3 regions of the Rhizobium pantanalense genome follow, and region 3 is predicted to be linked to each of the others. Evidence: predicted binding sites of a transcription regulator. Region 3 holds the regulator's gene; each other region holds the start of a gene.

Region 1 (5,770 bases), on a different contig from region 3:
AAGCCGGTCGGAGCGCCATAATCGAAGACATAGATGGCATAGCGGTCGAAACCGACGATTTCGGTGAAGCGGTCGATCGTCTCGGCGATGCTGTCGAACGTGTTGCTGCCTTTCGGCGCATCGGAATGCCCGAAGCCCGGAAGATCCGGCGCGATGATGTGATAACGATCGGCCAGCAGCGGGATGAGATCGCGGAACATGTGGCTGGAAGTCGGAAAGCCGTGCAGGAGCAGCAGCTTGTCCGACCCTGGAGAGCCGGCCTCGCGGTAGAAGACCTTGACGCCTTCGACATTGACGGTGCGATAGCTGATATCAGTCATGATAAGGCCCTTTCATAACCTTTCTAATTACACTTATAGAGTTACAAATCGAGGATTCAGACAGTGGCGGCGGCGTCTTGGATAATGTCGACAATGGCGCCCGGCGCCGTGACCATCGGCATATGATCGGCCGGGACGGAGCGCTGCTTCGCCTTCATGCGGGCTGCCATGAAGCGCTGATTGTCGACCCGGATCATTCGGTCCTCCTCGGCGATCAGGAACCAGCTGGGGCGGTCCTTCCAGAGCGGGCGGGCGACGGGGACGGTGATGCATGCCGGCGAGATCGGCCGTTGCGAGGCAGCCAATACCGCGAGTTCATCGGCCCTGGCATTCTGTGCAAAGGCGGCCGCGAATGCGCCACGCGGAAGGTAGATCAGCCCGTGGCTGTCGGGCGCCAGTTTCGGCGCCTGCGCGTGCGGCTCGCCGCGATGGAAGACGTCGGCGACCGTCTCGCCCTCATCCGGCGCAAGTGCAGCAATATAGACCAGGGCCGTTACTTTTTCGCCGCGAACAGCTGAGATAACCGCGCCGGCATAGGCGTGGCCGACCAGGATCACCGGTCTCGTCGTCCGCTCCAGGGTGCGTTCGAGCGCGGCGACATCCTCGTCAAAGGAAGTCAACGGCAATGGAGCGGCAGTTACCGAAAAGCCGGTGGCGGCCAGCGGCGCGATCACTTTTGCCCAACCCGACCCATCCGCCCAGGCACCATGGACAAGAACAATATCTGCATTTTGCGACGACATCAGCTTTCTCCCTGTGGCCCGAAATCCGTAACCATTCAAATGACGGCAATAGGGTTACGCTCGACATGCGTAACTTGTCAAGAGGCCTTTGACGGGTTATATGTCGATCGTGTTTTCGAATGGCCATCCGACATTCTTGTCGACGGCCGGAAAGGGAGTAGTCCATGGACAACCACTCGCCCGCCATCTTCGTCGGCGATACGCTGGGACTGGATTTCCTCAATTCGGTCGCAACGCCGGTGGATGTGCCGATCGACTGGATTGACGATGGGGAGGGCTTGCTTCGCTGGCTGGAACAGGCGGGCCTAGTGCCTCGTGAGACGCTCGATGTCATGCGCGAACGGGCGCTGCCCGGCGAACTCGACAAGGTCGCCGATCAGGCAAGAAACCTGCGCGAATGGTTCAGGGCTTTCGTAAACTCCCACAAGGGAAAACCGCTCACATCGGATGCTTTGAGCGATCTGGAGCCACTGAATCGCCTGCTGGAACGCGACGAAGGTTTTGGTCGGATCGTCGCAAGACCATCCGGCGGAGAAGGGCTCGGTTTTCAGCCGATGCGGAAATGGCGGTCACCGGAATCGCTGCTATTGCCGATCGGCGAAGCGCTGGGGCGTTTTGTCTGCACCGAGGATTTCTCCGATGTGAAAGCCTGCGAAGGCCACGCATGCACCTTGCTCTTCGTCGACCACACGCGCGGTCACCGCAGACGCTGGTGCAGCATGGCGATGTGCGGCAATCGCGCCAAACAGGCGGCGCATCGGCACCGGCTCAAGCAGAGCTGACACCAGTCCTGCAAAAGATAGGGGTTTTGCAGGAACCATGAAATCAGCCGGAGCTAGGCGCAGCTCGCTCCGGCCTGATCATCGCTAAAGTCGGGCCGAAGGGCAACTATCGGCTCAGGCCGGGTCTTCCCTGTGAAGATCGTGAATGGCGACGGCATCGTCGCTGAAGGGTGGCAGCAGCCAGTCGGTATGGCGCAGCGTGCGCTTGGTATCTTCGAGGCCCATGTCCCAATGCTCGCGCATCGATGTGCCCGAGAACTCGTAATCCTTGGCGTGACCTTCGTAATTCTTGTGCTGATAGATCAGATGCACGATGTTGACGACGCCGGCATCGGAATAATCCGCAATCAGCTCTTCTTCTTCCGGTGTCAGCTGATCCTTCGGAACACGCTTCAACGCACCCAGGAGCTTCATCTTCAGCCCGTGAATTCGCTTGAAGTTGTCGGTGTTCTGCCGCGTGCGGCTCGAATACATGATGTCCTTGTGACGCGACAGGACATCCGGCATGCTGCGCGGCAGGACGCCGCGGGCGCTGAAGAGATCCACCTGGAAGACCAGCGAACTGCGGTCTTCTTCCTGATCGAGCAGATATTGCAGCGGCGTGTTGGAGACGATGCCGCCGTCCCAGTAATATTCGCCCTCGATGCGGATGGACGGCAAGGCGGGTGGCAGGGCGCCGCTCGCCATGATGTGCTCAGGGCCGATGCGAATGTTGTCGGTGTCGAAATAGACAAAGTTGCCGGTGCGCACATTCACCGCGCCGACACTGAAACGCTTCTTGCCGTCATTCAGCACGTCGAAATCGATGAGCATCTCCAGAGTCTTCTTGAGCTCTGCCGAGTCATAGAAGCTAGTGGCGCCCTCTGCGCCCGGCAGTTCGAACCAGGGATTGGGAAAGCGCGGCTTGAAGAAGCCGGGCTGGCCCATGGTCATCGTCATCCAGGAACTGGTGCGATTACGGATATCGCGGAAGAAATCACCTTCGGGCGTATAGGCCCAGATCTTGCGGCCGGAAATGATCTGCCAGAACTGCTCCAAACGCTGCAGGCGCCGGCTGGGCTCGTTGCCGGCGATGATCGCGGCATTGACCGCGCCGATCGACACACCCGAAAGCCAGGTCGGCTCGCAACCCGCTTCGGCAAGCGCCTGATAGACGCCGGCCTGATAGGCGCCGAGCGCCCCGCCCCCTTGGAAAACCAGGGCGACGCGATCATATTGCGTGGCAATTTCCGGGATGGTCGGGGCTGCGGCCTTGGTGTTTCGTTCAAGCACGGTCCGTCTCCAGCATGAAATAGCAATGAGGTTTGGTTATCTGCGCTCTGCCAGATAGTCGTGAACGACTTCGCCGAGGCCGAGCGTCAGATCGGCGGTGAAATGAACCGCGGAAACCACTTCCAGCACAGGCAGCCGTGCGACGTCGGCCATGACATGCGGCCGAAGATCGAGGGCAGCCGGCGAAGTCCAGGCTTCCTTGATGGTGATATCGGTCAAGTAATAGCGCACAAGCTCGCAGATGCGCGGGGTGGCATCGACATGCGGCACGATCTTGATCAGGAAGTTAGGTTCCGAGAGAGCGGATAGAAGCGGTCCCTGGTCGATCGGCTTGTGCTTGTAACCCATCGTCCCCGTAGCACAGAGAACGCTGCCGTAATGCAGCGTGCCGACGATGACCTCGCCCTCGTTGACGATCTTCGGGCTGGCGAGCTTCTTCGGAAAGCCCCAGATCTCGCGGCCACCGGTGATCGGCGCATCGTCATCGAGATACATGGAGTGAACATAGCCGCCCTTCTGCCCGCGATAGGTAACCGGGATGACCTGCCCGGTCTCGGTATAATCGCCGAAGCCAGTGGAATCCGGCATGCGGATGAATTCGTATTTCACCAGCGGCTCGTCGATTTCGAGCGGCGCGGGCACGACCGCCTCAAGCGCTTCGCGCGAGGTCCGGTAGGTGATGATGATGTATTCGCGATCGAAGAACCGATAGGGCCCGGGAGGATAGGAGGGGTTGGTCAGCGGCATCGCATAGGCATGCTTGAGAATGTCTTCGACCTTCATCGTATATTCCGTCGTTGGAGGAAATCGCCGGTACCGGAGCGAAAACTTGCATGGTTGCATGACAGTGAAGTGTCAGCTGTCGAAGGGTTGCGGCGAGAGGCGAAACCGCACTGTTATCAAAGCGACATACGAGGCTGGCAGTGTGCGCTCATCTCAGCCTTTTCCATTTACTCAACCATGTCATAGACATTGCAGGAGTTGCATCATGGGTTCGTTGACTTCGAAGAATGCGCTGGTCACCGGTTCGACGAGCGGCATCGGGCTTGCGATCGCCCGTGCCTTTGCCGCCGAGGGCGCGAACGTGACGATCAACGGCCTTGGCGATGCCGATGCGATCGAAAAGGAACGCGCTGGCATCGAAGCCGATTTCGGCGTGAAGTGCCGCTACTCCGCCGCCAATATGATGAATGGCGAAGAAGTCACTGCCATGGTGCGTGAAGCCGAGGAAGCCTTCGGTAGCCTCGATATTCTCGTCAACAACGCCGGCATCCAGTTCGTCGCTCCGATCGAGGAATTTCCCGACGACAAGTGGGAAGCGATCATCCGCATCAACCTGCTTGCCGCCTTCTACGCCATCAAGGCCGCCATCCCCGGCATGAAGGCGCGCAAATGGGGCCGCATCATCAATACGTCCTCGGCGCATGCCCTCGTCGCCTCGCCTTTCAAGTCTGCATATGTTTCGGCCAAGCACGGCATTACCGGTCTCACCAAAACGATCGCACTGGAAGCCGCTCAGAACGGCGTGACCGTCAACTCCATCGCGCCCGGCTATGTCTGGACGCCGCTCGTCGAGAAGCAGATCCCCGAGACCATGAAGGCACGCAACATGACGGAAGAGCAGGTCAAGCATGACGTGCTTTTGGCCGCCCAGCCGACGAAGGAATTCGTGACCGTCGACGAAGTGGCTGCCATTGCTGTCTTTCTCTGCGGCGATGCCGCCAAGCAGATTACCGGCACGACGCTTTCCGTCGACGGCGGCTGGACTGCCGAATAATACCGAAGCCACGGCCGGCACATGCTTGAGCCGGGTGCCGGCTCTCTGCAGCCCCAGGATTGCGGAGACAAGATGAAAATAGCGCAGGAGGCACACAATGACCGAAGAGAACCAGGACCCGTTCAGCCGCATCAAGGATGAGATCGTCGACAGCTTCGACGAAGAGCTGGAGATGCAGCTCGAAGAGGATCGGCTCGACGAGCTGGTCGCCGAGGGCCTCATCAGCGAGAGCGAGGCGACGCTTGACCGGCGGGTCTATTTCCGCGAGCTTTTCCGCCTCCAGCATGAGCTCGTGCGCCTGCAGGATTGGGTGCAATACAAGAAACTCAAGGTCGTCGTGCTGTTCGAGGGCCGCGATTCCGCCGGCAAGGGCGGCGCCATCAAGCGTGTCACCCAGCGCCTCAACCCGCGCGTCTGCCGCGTGGTCGCACTCCCCGCTCCGACCGAACGCGAGCGGCACCAGTGGTATTTCCAGCGCTATGCCGCACACCTGCCGACGGCAGGCGAAATGGTGCTGTTCGATCGCAGCTGGTATAACCGCGCCGGTGTCGAACGCGTCATGGGCTTCTGCTCGCCTGAGGAGCTGGAAGAGTTCTTCCGCTCCGTACCGGATTTCGAGCGCATGCTGGTTCGCTCCGGCATCATTCTCCTGAAATACTGGTTCTCGATCACCGATGAGGAACAGGAATTCCGCTTCAACATGCGCATCCAGGACCCGCTGAAGCAGTGGAAGCTTTCACCGATGGACCTGCAAAGCCGCGTGCACTGGGAAGAGTACACCAAGGCCAAGGAAGAGATGCTGGAGCGCACCCATATTCCGGAAGCGCCGTGGTGGGTCGTCCATGCCGTCGACAAGAAGAAGGCGCGCCTCAACTG
Region 2 (5,770 bases), on a different contig from region 3:
GAGGACCTGCAGGATCGCTATCACACCCATTGCGATCCCCGCCTCAATGCCGACCAGGCGCTCGAGCTTGCCTTCCTGCTCGCCGAGCGGATGAAGGGCGGCCGCGACGAGAAGCGTATGCGCGCGCATGGCTGAGTGAAGCTGCATCCATGACCTATCGAACGGGCCGGCGAAAAACCGGCCCGTTTGCTTTTGGCCGGACCGATCAGCGCGGTTGAAAGATGCTTCATTTCTTTGAAATTGACCCGAATGCGGTTCTCGGGAAGGCTGCCTTGAAATAAAGGGAGCAATGATGAGCGACGAACACACGGGAGCCTGCCTTTGCGGCAGCGTACGTTTCAGGACACACGGCAAGCTGCGTGAGGTTGTTGCCTGCCATTGTTCGCAATGCCGCAAGCAGACCGGTCTCTATTACGCCGCAACCAACGTCGCGCGCGAAAATCTCGTCATCGAGGGAGAAGAGGCGATTACCTGGTATCGTGCCAGCACATTCGCGCGCCGCGGTTTTTGCAAGACTTGCGGCTCGGCCCTGTTCTGGGTCGCCGATAGCGCCGATGAAATATCGATCATGGCCGGTCTGTTTGATCAACCGAGCGGCCTCAAGATAGCCTATCATATCTATTGTGCCGACAAGGGCGACTATTACGAGATCGACGACGGACTGCCGCGATATCGGCAGGGGCGACCGGGATTGCTGACGGCCGGCCCCTCCGACTGATCTTCACATAGTGCCTTTTTCCGCAACAAGCTTGCTCAGTTTGGCGAGCTCTTCCCGCACCACGGCGAGCTCGGTCAATACCTGCATATCGATCTTCTGGTGCAGCGATAGCACTTCCAGCTCGGACTTGAGATTGACCTCATAGTCCTTGGCGGCTTCGAAACGGTCCCTTTCTGCCTGTCGATTCTGGGACATCATTATGATCGGCGCCTGGATCGCGGCGAGCATGGAGAGGACGAGGTTCAGGAAGATGAAGGGGTAGGGGTCGAAAGCGTTCGTGGTGAGAAGGATCGTGTTGACGACGCACCAGAAGACCAGAAACAGCAGGAAGGCGATGATGAAGGACCATGAGCCGCCGATGCGAGCGATGCTGTCCGCGAGACGCTGTCCCCTGGACGATTCCGCCGAGATGGCTGCATTGATATCGGTGGAAATGATTTTTCGCTCGTGCGCCTTTTTGAGAACGCGCTTTTCGATATCGCCGAGCTGATCGGCCGTCTTATCGAAATGCAGATGAACGAAGTTGGGAAGATTATGCATTGGGAGGGCTCCGAGGTCCAAGTGGCATTGAATGCAACTATTCGACCAACGGGCAAAAATGCAACGAGGGAAGGGTTTCAAACTCGATTACGCATGGAGCGTATGTGGCCACCGCAAACCGCAGTGTGAACCGTAGCCCACGGACGCCCTAGCTATTCTCATGGCCCATCAACTCCGCATGCGACGGAAAGAAGCGTTCCAGCCCATATTGGTGACCGAACATCATGTCGTGCTGCAGATAGCGATAGTCGCGCACGGTCGGGTCCAGCTCCTGCTCCTTGCGCGCCCAATCGGGGAAGGTCTGGTTGTCGCGGGTTGCCAGCTGATAGCGGTCGACGATGTTGTATTTCTTCTGCAGGCGGCCGAGAAAGCCCGTGTAGAATGGATGTTCGTAGCCGGCGGTTTTCAGCAAGTGATACGGTAGTTGTGAGGGGCTGATGGTACCGATGTCCTTGCGAACGCCCTTCTTGCTCGACCAGACGACGAGCGGCGTTTCGTGCTCCTTCTTCATGACGTCGAGCGGCGCCTTGCGGGTTGCCACCTGCTGCGGCATGTAGCCGGTGTTCGGATAGACGTTGGCGAGCGGCGGCAGATGATCGCCCCAGAGGACGATGATGGTTTCGCGGTCGCGCTTTTCGGCCCAATCCATCAGCATCTTCAGGCTGTCATCGGCTTCGCGGACGCCCTGTGCATAGGTAGCGAGCGCTGCACGGTCATCGTCGTTCAAATTGCCGGCAATACCGACGGTATTCTCAGCATAGCGGTCGGCTTCGTAAGGTCCATGTCCCTGAAGAGTGACCGCGAAGAAGAAGAAGGGACGCTCGGCGGCGTCTCCTTCGCTCATGATTTCCTTCATAAGGGAGTCGTCGGCGGCGAACATGCCGCGCTTGTCCATGGGCGGCAAAGTCTCCTGGGTATGAAATTCTTCGAAGCCGAAAGCTCGGTAGACTTCGTTACGGTTCCAAAACCAGCCGCTGAAGGGATGGAGCGCGCGCGTCATATAGCCTTCGCCGCGGAAGAAAGTGGCAAGCGACGGCAGCGGGCGGCGGACATATTGCTGATAGGGAATGCTGCCATAAGGCAGGAAGGCGTTGGAAAAGCCCGTCAGTGCCTCGAACTCGACATTGGCGGTCATGCCGCCGAATTCCGGCGAAAAGACATATCCGGATTGTCTGGCGCGGATCGTCGGCATCGGGTCCGGTGTGAAGGTGATGTTGGAAAGCCGCGTCGGATCCCAAAGGGATTCGCTCATCAGCATGATCACGTCGGGCTTTTGGCGCGGACCGGAAAGATAGCCGTAGTTTCTCGCGGGCATGGCGTCGATGGCGCCGGGGCCGTATCCGGCCGGTGACTTGACGTCCGCCATGGGCAGGTTCAGCGCGAAGGCGAGGGTGAAGCCGTTATGGTTGTAATTTTCCGTCTGATCCCAGACGATCGGAATGATGCCCAGTTTCTCGCGAAGGAGGGAATATTGAGTGGGGTCCATCTGCGAGGCGAAAAGTGCTGCCAGCGGCAGGCAGACCGAAAGCCGGCCGAAGCGCTCTTTTCGCGAAAGCGCGACCGTGTGGCTCCGGATATAGCGCCAGAACAGGATTATGGCACCGGTGCCGGCGATGATGCCGATTGCCAGTGCAATCGCCGTCCAAGGGCGATCACGCACCATGATCGGCATCAGCTCCATAATCTGCCGCCCGAACAAGAAGTCCGAAGGGTAGAGCGGATCGGAGAGAAAATTCTGCTTCTGGTTCGAAATGAAGGCCGGTATGAGCAGCAGCGGCGCGACGATCAAAGCGGATAGATGCGCGCGACCGATCAGGGCATCCAGCGCCAGCATGGCCAGCATGACAACGCCGATGGTGGCGAGGCCGGGGCGGGACGGGGAAAGGAGATAGGTCCAAGCCGAGGCGAATTCGCCCCGTGCGACCCATTCGATCGTCATGACGATGGACAGGGAGCAAAGCAGGGTCAGCGCGAGGCTCAGAAGCAGGCGCAGAGCGGCAGACTTTTGTCTTGCCGCGCTGATCTTCTGGAAAAGGGCAAGCTTGCCCGCTAAGGCGGACTCGATGACCAATGCGACCAATGCTGTCTCCAAAAGCTACAAAGTATTCATATAAGTGTCACGCTTCTGTCATGAATGCTGCATGAACCGCAAGGCTGGCTTAGTATTTTTCCGGGCAAAAATACCTCCTATGCGCGTGGTGCGATCTTTGATGCGTGTGCGGGAAGGAAGGCGGTTGCGGAAGAAAGATGGCATCGCTAAATGTATGGCATGACAGAGCAAAGCCAGATTACCAACACCATCCGCATCGCCGTCGCGCAGCTCAATCCGACGGTCGGCGACGTCTCCGGCAATCTCGCCAAGGCGCGTGACGCCCGCGCCGAAGCCGCGCGCGAAGGCGCGCAGATCGTCCTGCTGACGGAATTGTTCATTTCCGGCTATCCGCCGGAAGATCTCGTGCTGAAGCCGGCCTTCATCCGCGCCTGCTGGAAAGCGGTGGAAGCTCTCGCCGCCGATACGACCGATGGCGGCCCCGGCGTGATCATCGGCTTTCCCCGGCAGGACGAGACGGGCCGCTACAATTCGATTGCCGTGCTCGATGGCGGCAAGGTGATTGCGGTTCGTGACAAGGTAGACCTACCGAACTACGGCGAGTTCGACGAGAAGCGCGTATTCGACCAGGGCGCTATGCCCGGTCCGGTCAATTTCCGCGGCGTGCGGCTGGGTATCCCCATCTGCGAGGACATCTGGGGCGAGCTCGGTGTCTGCGAGACGCTTGCTGAGAGCGGTGCGGAAATCCTTCTCTCGCCGAATGGTTCGCCTTACTATCGCGGCAAGGTCGACGTGCGCCATCAGGTCGTGCTGAAACAGGTCATCGAGACGGGCCTGCCGATGATCTATGCCGCGCAACTCGGCGGCCAGGATGAACTGGTTTTCGATGGCGCCAGCTTCGGTTTCAACGCCGACAAGACACTGGCCTTCCAGATGAGCCAGTTCGAGACCGCGCTTGCAGTGACGACCTGGAAGAAGAACGGCGATGGCTGGCACTGCGCCGAAGGCCCGATGGCCCATATCCCGGAGGGCGAAGAGGCGGATTATCGCGCCTGCCTGCTGGGCTTCCGCGACTATGTCAACAAGAACGGCTTCAAGTCGGTCGTGCTTGGCCTCTCCGGCGGTATCGACTCGGCGATCTGCGCGGCGATCGCGGTCGACGCGCTCGGCGAAGAGCGCGTGCGCACTGTCATGTTGCCCTATCGCTATACGTCGCAGGATTCGTTGAAGGATGCGGCCGATTGCGCCAAGGCGCTTGGCTGCCGTTACGATATCGTGCCGATCGAGGATCCTGTAACGGGCTTCACTTCGGCTCTATCCGATCTCTTCGAAGGCACCGAGAGCGGCATTACCGAGGAAAACCTTCAGAGTCGCGCCCGCGGCACTATCCTGATGGCGATCTCCAACAAGTTCGGCTCGATGGTGGTGACGACGGGCAACAAGTCGGAAATGTCGGTTGGCTATGCCACGCTCTATGGAGACATGAACGGCGGCTTCAACCCCATCAAGGATCTCTACAAGATGCAGGTCTATGCGCTGTCGCGTTGGCGCAACCTGCATGTGCCGCCGGGCGCGCTCGGTCCTTCAGGCGAGGTGATCCCCCATAACATCATCGACAAGGCGCCTTCGGCGGAATTGAGGCCGAACCAGACAGACCAGGATTCACTGCCGCCCTATCCGGTGCTCGACGATATCCTCGAATGCCTGGTGGAGAAGGAAATGTCGGTCGAGGAAATCGTGGCGCGCGGCCATGATGTTGCGACCGTACATCGCATCGAGCATCTGCTCTATCTCGCAGAATACAAGCGCCGCCAGTCGGCGCCGGGCGTGAAGATCACCAAGAAGAATTTCGGTCGCGACCGTCGCTATCCGATCACCAATCGGTTCCGCGATCGCTGATCGCGCCTCCGACAAAGGAAGAGGACGAATGCGCAGCTCGGTCGAGATCTATAACATTCGCACGGGTGAGAACCGGGTTGTTTGGCAGACGGATGAACTGGTCGAGGCACCGAACTATTCGCCCGACGGACGCTATCTGCTGCTGAACGGCGACGGTCTGCTTTACCGTTTATCGCTGGATGGCGACGCCGGGATCGTGCAGGTCGATACCGGTTTCGCCACCCGATGCAACAACGATCACGGCATCTCGCCCGACGGCTCGCAGATTGCCATTTCCGACAAGACGGAGCACGGCAAGGCTTGCATCTATGTTCTGCCAGCAGAGGGCGGCACTCCAAGGCAGGTGACGACCAATCTGCCGTCCTACTGGCATGGCTGGTCGCCGGACGGAAAGCGCTTCTCCTATTGCGGCATCCGCAACGATGTCTTCGACATCTATACGATCTCGATCGATGGCGGCGAGGAGACGCGCCTGACGCATGGGGAGGGCCGCAATGACGGGCCTGATTTCTCCGCTGATGGCCAATGGATCTACTTCAATTCGAGCCGCACCGGTCTGATGC
Region 3 (5,770 bases):
CGAGGCGACGGCGATGGTGTCGGACGGCGCCAGGATCGCGCTGCGGGACAGGGTCGTCGTCAATCCCTCGATCATCGGAACGACGCAGAACGTCACCTTCCTCGCCAGCGCCAATATCGATTCCGCCAACAAAGGCCAGATCGATCTGAAGGTCGACGAGAAGGATCGAAAGGTGTCCGACCGTCAGGTCGCGTGGATGAAGAAACTCAGCGAAAGCGGCGCGCTTTACAAGGCCTTCAACAGCGGCCTCTTCGTATCGGGCAATTCGAGCCGGCCGGAAGCCGCCGGGCTCGGCGTCGCGCTGATCGGCTCGTTCTACCTGATGCTGACCGTTCTCGTACTTGCCTTGCCGGTCGGAGTCGCGGCGTCGATCTATCTGGAGGAGTTCGCGCAGAAGAACCGGCTGACGGATCTGATTGAGGTCAACATCAACAATCTCGCTGCCGTCCCCTCGATCGTCTACGGCCTGCTGGGCCTCTCGATCTTCATCAACATGATGGGTCTGCCGCGCTCGGCCTCGCTGGTCGGCGGTCTCGTGCTGAGCCTGATGACGCTGCCGATGATCATTATCGCCACACGCTCGGCGCTGCGGGCCGTGCCGCCGTCGATCCGCAGCGCGGCGCTCGGGCTTGGGGCTTCGCGGATGCAGATGGTCTTCCATCATGTGTTGCCGCTTGCGATGCCCGGCATTCTGACAGGCACGATCCTGGGGCTTGCCCATGCGCTTGGCGAGACCGCGCCATTGCTTCTGATCGGCATGGTCGCCTTCGTTGCCAACTATCCGGCATCGCCGCTCGATCCTTCGACGGCGCTGCCGGTGCAGATCTACATGTGGGCGAGCGAAGCCGAGCGGGCCTTCGTCGAAAGGACATCCGGCGCCATCATTGTGCTTCTCTTCTTCCTCGTCGCGATGAACATCGGCGCCATCCTGCTGCGCCGCCGCTTCGAGCGGCGCTGGTAAGGGAGGGCGCACGAAATGAACATGATGACGGAAGCCGCCAGCGAAAGAGCCTTGGCCAAGAAGATGACGACGATCCCCTACAAGATGATCGGCCAGGATGTTTCGGTCTATTACGGCCACAAGCGGGCGCTCTTCGACGTCAATCTGAAGATCCGCGCCAATACGGTCACGGCTCTGATCGGCCCTTCAGGCTGCGGCAAGTCCACCTTCCTGCGCTGCCTCAACCGCATGAACGATACGATCGAGACTTGCCGCGTCACCGGCAAGATCACGCTCGACGATCAGGATGTCTACGACGACAGCATTGACGTGGTGGAATTGCGCGCGCGCGTCGGCATGGTCTTCCAGAAGCCCAACCCGTTTCCGAAGTCCATCTATGAGAACGTCGCCTACGGTCCGCGCATCCATGGCCTGCATCGCTCAAAGGCCGATCTCCAGCATATCGTCGAAACAAGCCTGCAGAAGGCCGGTCTCTGGGGTGAGGTGAAGGATCGCCTCCATGACGCCGGCACGAGCTTGTCGGGCGGTCAGCAGCAGCGTCTGTGCATCGCGCGCGCCGTTGCCGTCAGCCCGGAGGTCATCCTGATGGACGAGCCGTGCTCGGCGCTCGATCCGATCGCGACCGCCAAGGTCGAGGATCTCATCCACGAGCTGCGGGAGAATTTCACCATCGTCATCGTGACGCATTCCATGCAGCAGGCAGCCCGCGTCTCGCAGCGTACCGCAATGTTTCATCTCGGCCACCTGGTCGAGGAGAACGACACCGATAAGATGTTCACCAATCCCGACGATTTCCGCACGCAGGATTACATCATGGGCCGTTTTGGTTGATGATGGCAGGCGCGCGGCTCCTTTCACACAGTTCACTTTGAGGATAGAAAAATGGTCTCCACTCACATTCTGTCAGCCTATGACGAAGACCTGAAGTTCCTGACGCGCCGCATTGCTGAAATGGGCGGCCTGGCCGAGCAGATGGTTAGCGACAGCGTACGCGCTCTCGTCAACAGCGACGCGGCTCTGGCCCAGAAAGTCATCTCCGACGACGTGGTTCTCGACCATGCCGAGCGCGAAGTCGGTGACAAGGCGATCGTCACCATCGCCCGCCGCCAGCCGATGGCAGCCGACCTTCGCGAAATCATGGGATCGATCCGCATCGCTTCTGACCTGGAGCGCGTCGGCGATCTCGGAAAGAACACCGCAAAGCGCGTCATCGCCGTGCAGGGCACTGGCGTCCCCCGCCGTCTCGCCCGCGGCATCGAGCATCTCTCCGAACTGGCGCTGAGCCAGCTCAAGGAAGTTCTCGATGTCTACGCGACCCGCTCGCCCGATAAGGCGGTGTCGATCCGCGAACGTGACGAGGAAATCGACGCCATGTACACCTCGCTCTTCCGCGAGATGCTGACCTACATGATGGAAGATCCGCGCAACATCACCACCTGCACGCATCTTCTCTTCTGCGCCAAGAACATCGAGCGCATCGGCGACCACGCCACCAATATCGCCGAGACGATCTATTACATGGCGACAGGTGCTCAGCCCGAAGGCGAGCGCCCGAAGGACGATACCGCCAATACCGTCGGCGCAGTGACGGAATAATCTGGAAGCGAAGAAAGGAGACCATAGGCGCATGGTTCCGAGAGTTGCTGTTGTAGAAGACGAGGAAGCGCTCAGCGTTCTGCTGCGCTACAATCTTGAGGCCGAAGGCTTCGAGGTCGACACGATCCTCAGAGGCGATGAGGCCGAGCTGCGTCTCCAGGAGCGCATCCCCGATCTCCTGATCCTCGACTGGATGCTCCCCGGCGTATCGGGCATCGAGCTCTGCCGCCGGCTGCGTATGCGGCCGGAGACGGAGCGACTGCCGATCATCATGCTGACGGCCCGCGGCGAGGAAAGCGAGCGCGTGCGTGGGCTTTCGACCGGCGCGGACGATTATGTCGTCAAGCCGTTCTCGACGCCGGAGCTGATGGCTCGCGTCAAGGCGATGCTGCGGCGTGCCCGCCCGGAGGTTCTCTCCACGGTGCTGCGCTGCGGCGATATCGAGCTGGACCGAGAAACCCATCGCGTCCACCGCAAGAGCCGCGAAGTACGGCTGGGGCCGACGGAATTCCGCCTGCTGGAATTCCTGATGTCCTCGCCCGGCCGCGTCTTCTCGCGCTCGCAGCTGCTCGACGGCGTATGGGGTCACGATATCTACGTCGACGAACGCACTGTCGACGTCCATGTCGGCCGCCTGCGCAAGGCGCTCAATTTCTCCAATATGCAGGATGTCATCCGCACCGTTCGCGGCGCGGGCTATTCCATGGAAACCTGAGCGGTTTGCCGCTCGGGTATCACTAAAGCATGTCGCGCAAAAGTGCGTAGCGGTTTTGCGAGAACGACATGCGCCAGACGGAAAACCTAAAGCACGGGAAGCGAATCTGAAAGATCGTGACGTGCTTTAAATAGCGGCGGAAATAGAAAAACGGGCCTCGATGGGCCCGTTTCTCATTGTCTTGCTGTGACTTTCAGCCGTTGTTGCGACGGCGGTCATGCACCGGCTGGTATGCCATGCGCTGATGATAGGTGCAGTACGGCGAAGAATCCGGGCTGTCATTGCCGCAGAAGTGGAAGTCGTCCTTCAGCGGGTCGCCGACCGGCCACTTGCAGGTGCGCTCCGTCAGTTCCGTCAGGCCGAGGCGGCGAGAGATCGGAACGACGACGTTCGATGCCGGACGATACTGGATTTCATTGACGGAATCGACCTCGATCTCTTCCTTCAGCATGGTTGCGCCCTGCTGGCGGGCGACGACCGTACGGGTGGCAACGCGCGATCCGTAGGTTGCGGTGCGGGGTGCTGCTGCGCTGCGCTTCGGCGTGCGCGCCGCGGTTGCCGTGCCGCCCGCCTTCGCTCGGCCAGGAAGGTTCAGGCGGTGCACCTTGCCGATGACGGCATTACGGCTCACGCCACCGAGCTGCGCAGCGATCTGGCTGGCGCTCAACCCTTCGGACCATAGCTTTTTCAGCTTCTCGACGCGTTCGTCTGTCCAATTCATGCCCTGTCTCCGCTGTCGCGTTTCCGATGGCAGAATCCCTCACCATTGCCTCGCATGGGAACGAGGCGCGAAACGCTCTAAAATTGTGGTGACTAGTTCCGCCGCATGCAGTCTAGCAATTGCTTTTTAACCTAGTGTGAGGCTGACTCCGTGACAAGAGTCGCGAGAATCTTGAGGAATCGATTTCGAGGTTTTCCCCAACTTGCTGCCCAGGCGTGGCATTTCTGCAATAGGCGCGGCTGAACCTATCTCTTTTGCCCGCAAGCGCTATCTCGCACCTGCTAAAGCGCCAGTTTTGTTGACATCGCGGTGCAAAACATCAATAGTGCCCAGGCCGCCGCAAGGCGGCATTTTTGATTTTTTCGGACCCGTTTCATCAAATGGAAGCGATCGGTCCTTAAAGTTGTGATCGAGGAGATATGGCCATGGCCGAGACCACGCCGCTTTATGACACCTATATGCGCGCTCCGTTACGGTTCGAGCGAGGCGAGGGCGTGTGGCTGGTCACCGAAAATGGCGAGCGCTACCTCGATTTCGCAGCCGGCGTCGCGGTCAACTCGCTCGGTCACGCTCATCCCCATCTCGTCGCCGAATTGAAGGCCCAGGCCGACAAGGTCTGGCATCTGTCCAACCTTTATGAGGTGCCTGGTCAGGAGAAGCTGTCGAAGCGGCTGACGGAAGCGACCTTCGCCGACAAGGTGTTCTTCACCAATTCAGGCGCCGAGGCGCTGGAATGCGCCATCAAGACGGCGCGGCGCTATCAATTCGCCAAGGGGCATCCCGAGAAGTTCCATATCATCACCTTCGAGGGCGCCTTCCACGGCCGCACCATCGCGACCATCGCCGCAGGTGGCCAGGAGAAGTATATCGAGGGCTTCGGGCCTAAGGCACCGGGTTTCGATCAGGTGGAGTTCGGTGATCTCGATGCCGTGCGTGCCGCCATCACGGATGCGACGGCTGCGATCCTGATCGAGCCGGTCCAGGGCGAGGGCGGCATTCGTCCCGCGACCAACGAGTTTCTGCGCGGGCTGCGTGAGATCTGCGATGAGCACGGCCTGCTGCTGATCCTCGACGAAGTACAGTGTGGCGTCGGCCGCACGGGCAAGCTCTTTGCCTACGAATGGGCCGGCATCAAGCCCGATATCATGGCGGTCGCCAAGGGCATCGGCGGTGGCTTCCCGCTCGGTGCGTGCCTTGCGACGGCGGAAGCCGCTTCCGGTATGAAAGCCGGCACACACGGTTCGACTTATGGCGGCAATCCGCTTGCCATGGCAGTCGGCAACGCCGTTCTCGACATCGTGCTTGCCGAAGGCTTCCTGCAGCATGTGCGCGATGTAGCGCTGGTGTTCCGCCAGGGGCTCGCCTCGCTCAAGGATCGCTTCCCGGATATCATCGAGGACGTTCGCGGCGAAGGCCTGATGCTTGGTGTCAAGGCGGCCATCCCGCAGGCGGAGCTGCTGCAGGCGATCCGCGCCGAGCATTTGCTTGGCGTGCCGGCTGGCGATAACGTCATCCGCCTGCTGCCGCCGCTGGTCGTCACGGCCGAAGAAGCGCGCGAAGGTCTCGCTCGCCTGGAGCGTGCTGCCGAGCGTGCGCGCGCTGCCCGCGTCAAAAAATCGGCTTAAGCTTATCGCCCGCATTTGGGGGCGTTCCTGCCCCTCGCGGGCGTTATTGTTTTTTCTGAAGTACAGGTAAGGACATGGCTTCTCCGAAACACTTTCTCGACCTCTCTGCCGTTCCGGCTGCCGATCTGCGCAATATCATCGACGACGCGATC

What was found. Region 3 encodes PhoB, which activates phosphate uptake and scavenging genes when phosphate is short. Its sites were predicted from a motif close to TGTCATNNANCTGTCAT; they were not measured.
Region 1: a site for PhoB is predicted at 3,959-3,975, ahead of PH558_RS32100 (acetoacetate decarboxylase). Genes of this name have one in related genera too.
Region 2: a site for PhoB is predicted at 3,374-3,390, ahead of PH558_RS05515 (LTA synthase family protein). Genes of this name have one in related genera too.

What each region holds. Positions count from the first base shown of each region.
Region 1 is NZ_JAQJCH010000019.1:9,866-15,635, forward strand. It holds gene PH558_RS32080 (alpha/beta fold hydrolase) at 1-320, opposite strand, end outside; gene PH558_RS32085 (alpha/beta fold hydrolase) at 377-1,063, opposite strand; gene PH558_RS32090 (CGNR zinc finger domain-containing protein) at 1,228-1,845, shown strand; gene PH558_RS32095 (patatin-like phospholipase family protein) at 1,960-3,117, opposite strand; gene PH558_RS32100 (acetoacetate decarboxylase) at 3,154-3,900, opposite strand; gene PH558_RS32105 (3-hydroxybutyrate dehydrogenase) at 4,106-4,894, shown strand; gene ppk2 (polyphosphate kinase 2) at 4,992-5,770, shown strand, end outside.
Region 2 is NZ_JAQJCH010000001.1:1,154,454-1,160,223, forward strand. It holds gene PH558_RS05500 (class II 3-deoxy-7-phosphoheptulonate synthase) at 1-135, shown strand, start outside; gene PH558_RS05505 (GFA family protein) at 293-718, shown strand; gene PH558_RS05510 (DUF1003 domain-containing protein) at 722-1,258, opposite strand; gene PH558_RS05515 (LTA synthase family protein) at 1,407-3,338, opposite strand; gene PH558_RS05520 (NAD+ synthase) at 3,528-5,207, shown strand; gene PH558_RS05525 (TolB family protein) at 5,236-5,770, shown strand, end outside.
Region 3 is NZ_JAQJCH010000003.1:139,823-145,592, reverse strand. It holds gene pstA (phosphate ABC transporter permease PstA) at 1-961, shown strand, start outside; gene pstB (phosphate ABC transporter ATP-binding protein PstB) at 977-1,792, shown strand; gene phoU (phosphate signaling complex protein PhoU) at 1,844-2,557, shown strand; gene phoB (phosphate regulon transcriptional regulator PhoB) at 2,589-3,272, shown strand; gene PH558_RS10065 (GcrA family cell cycle regulator) at 3,466-3,993, opposite strand; gene PH558_RS10060 (aspartate aminotransferase family protein) at 4,419-5,618, shown strand; gene argF (ornithine carbamoyltransferase) at 5,693-5,770, shown strand, end outside.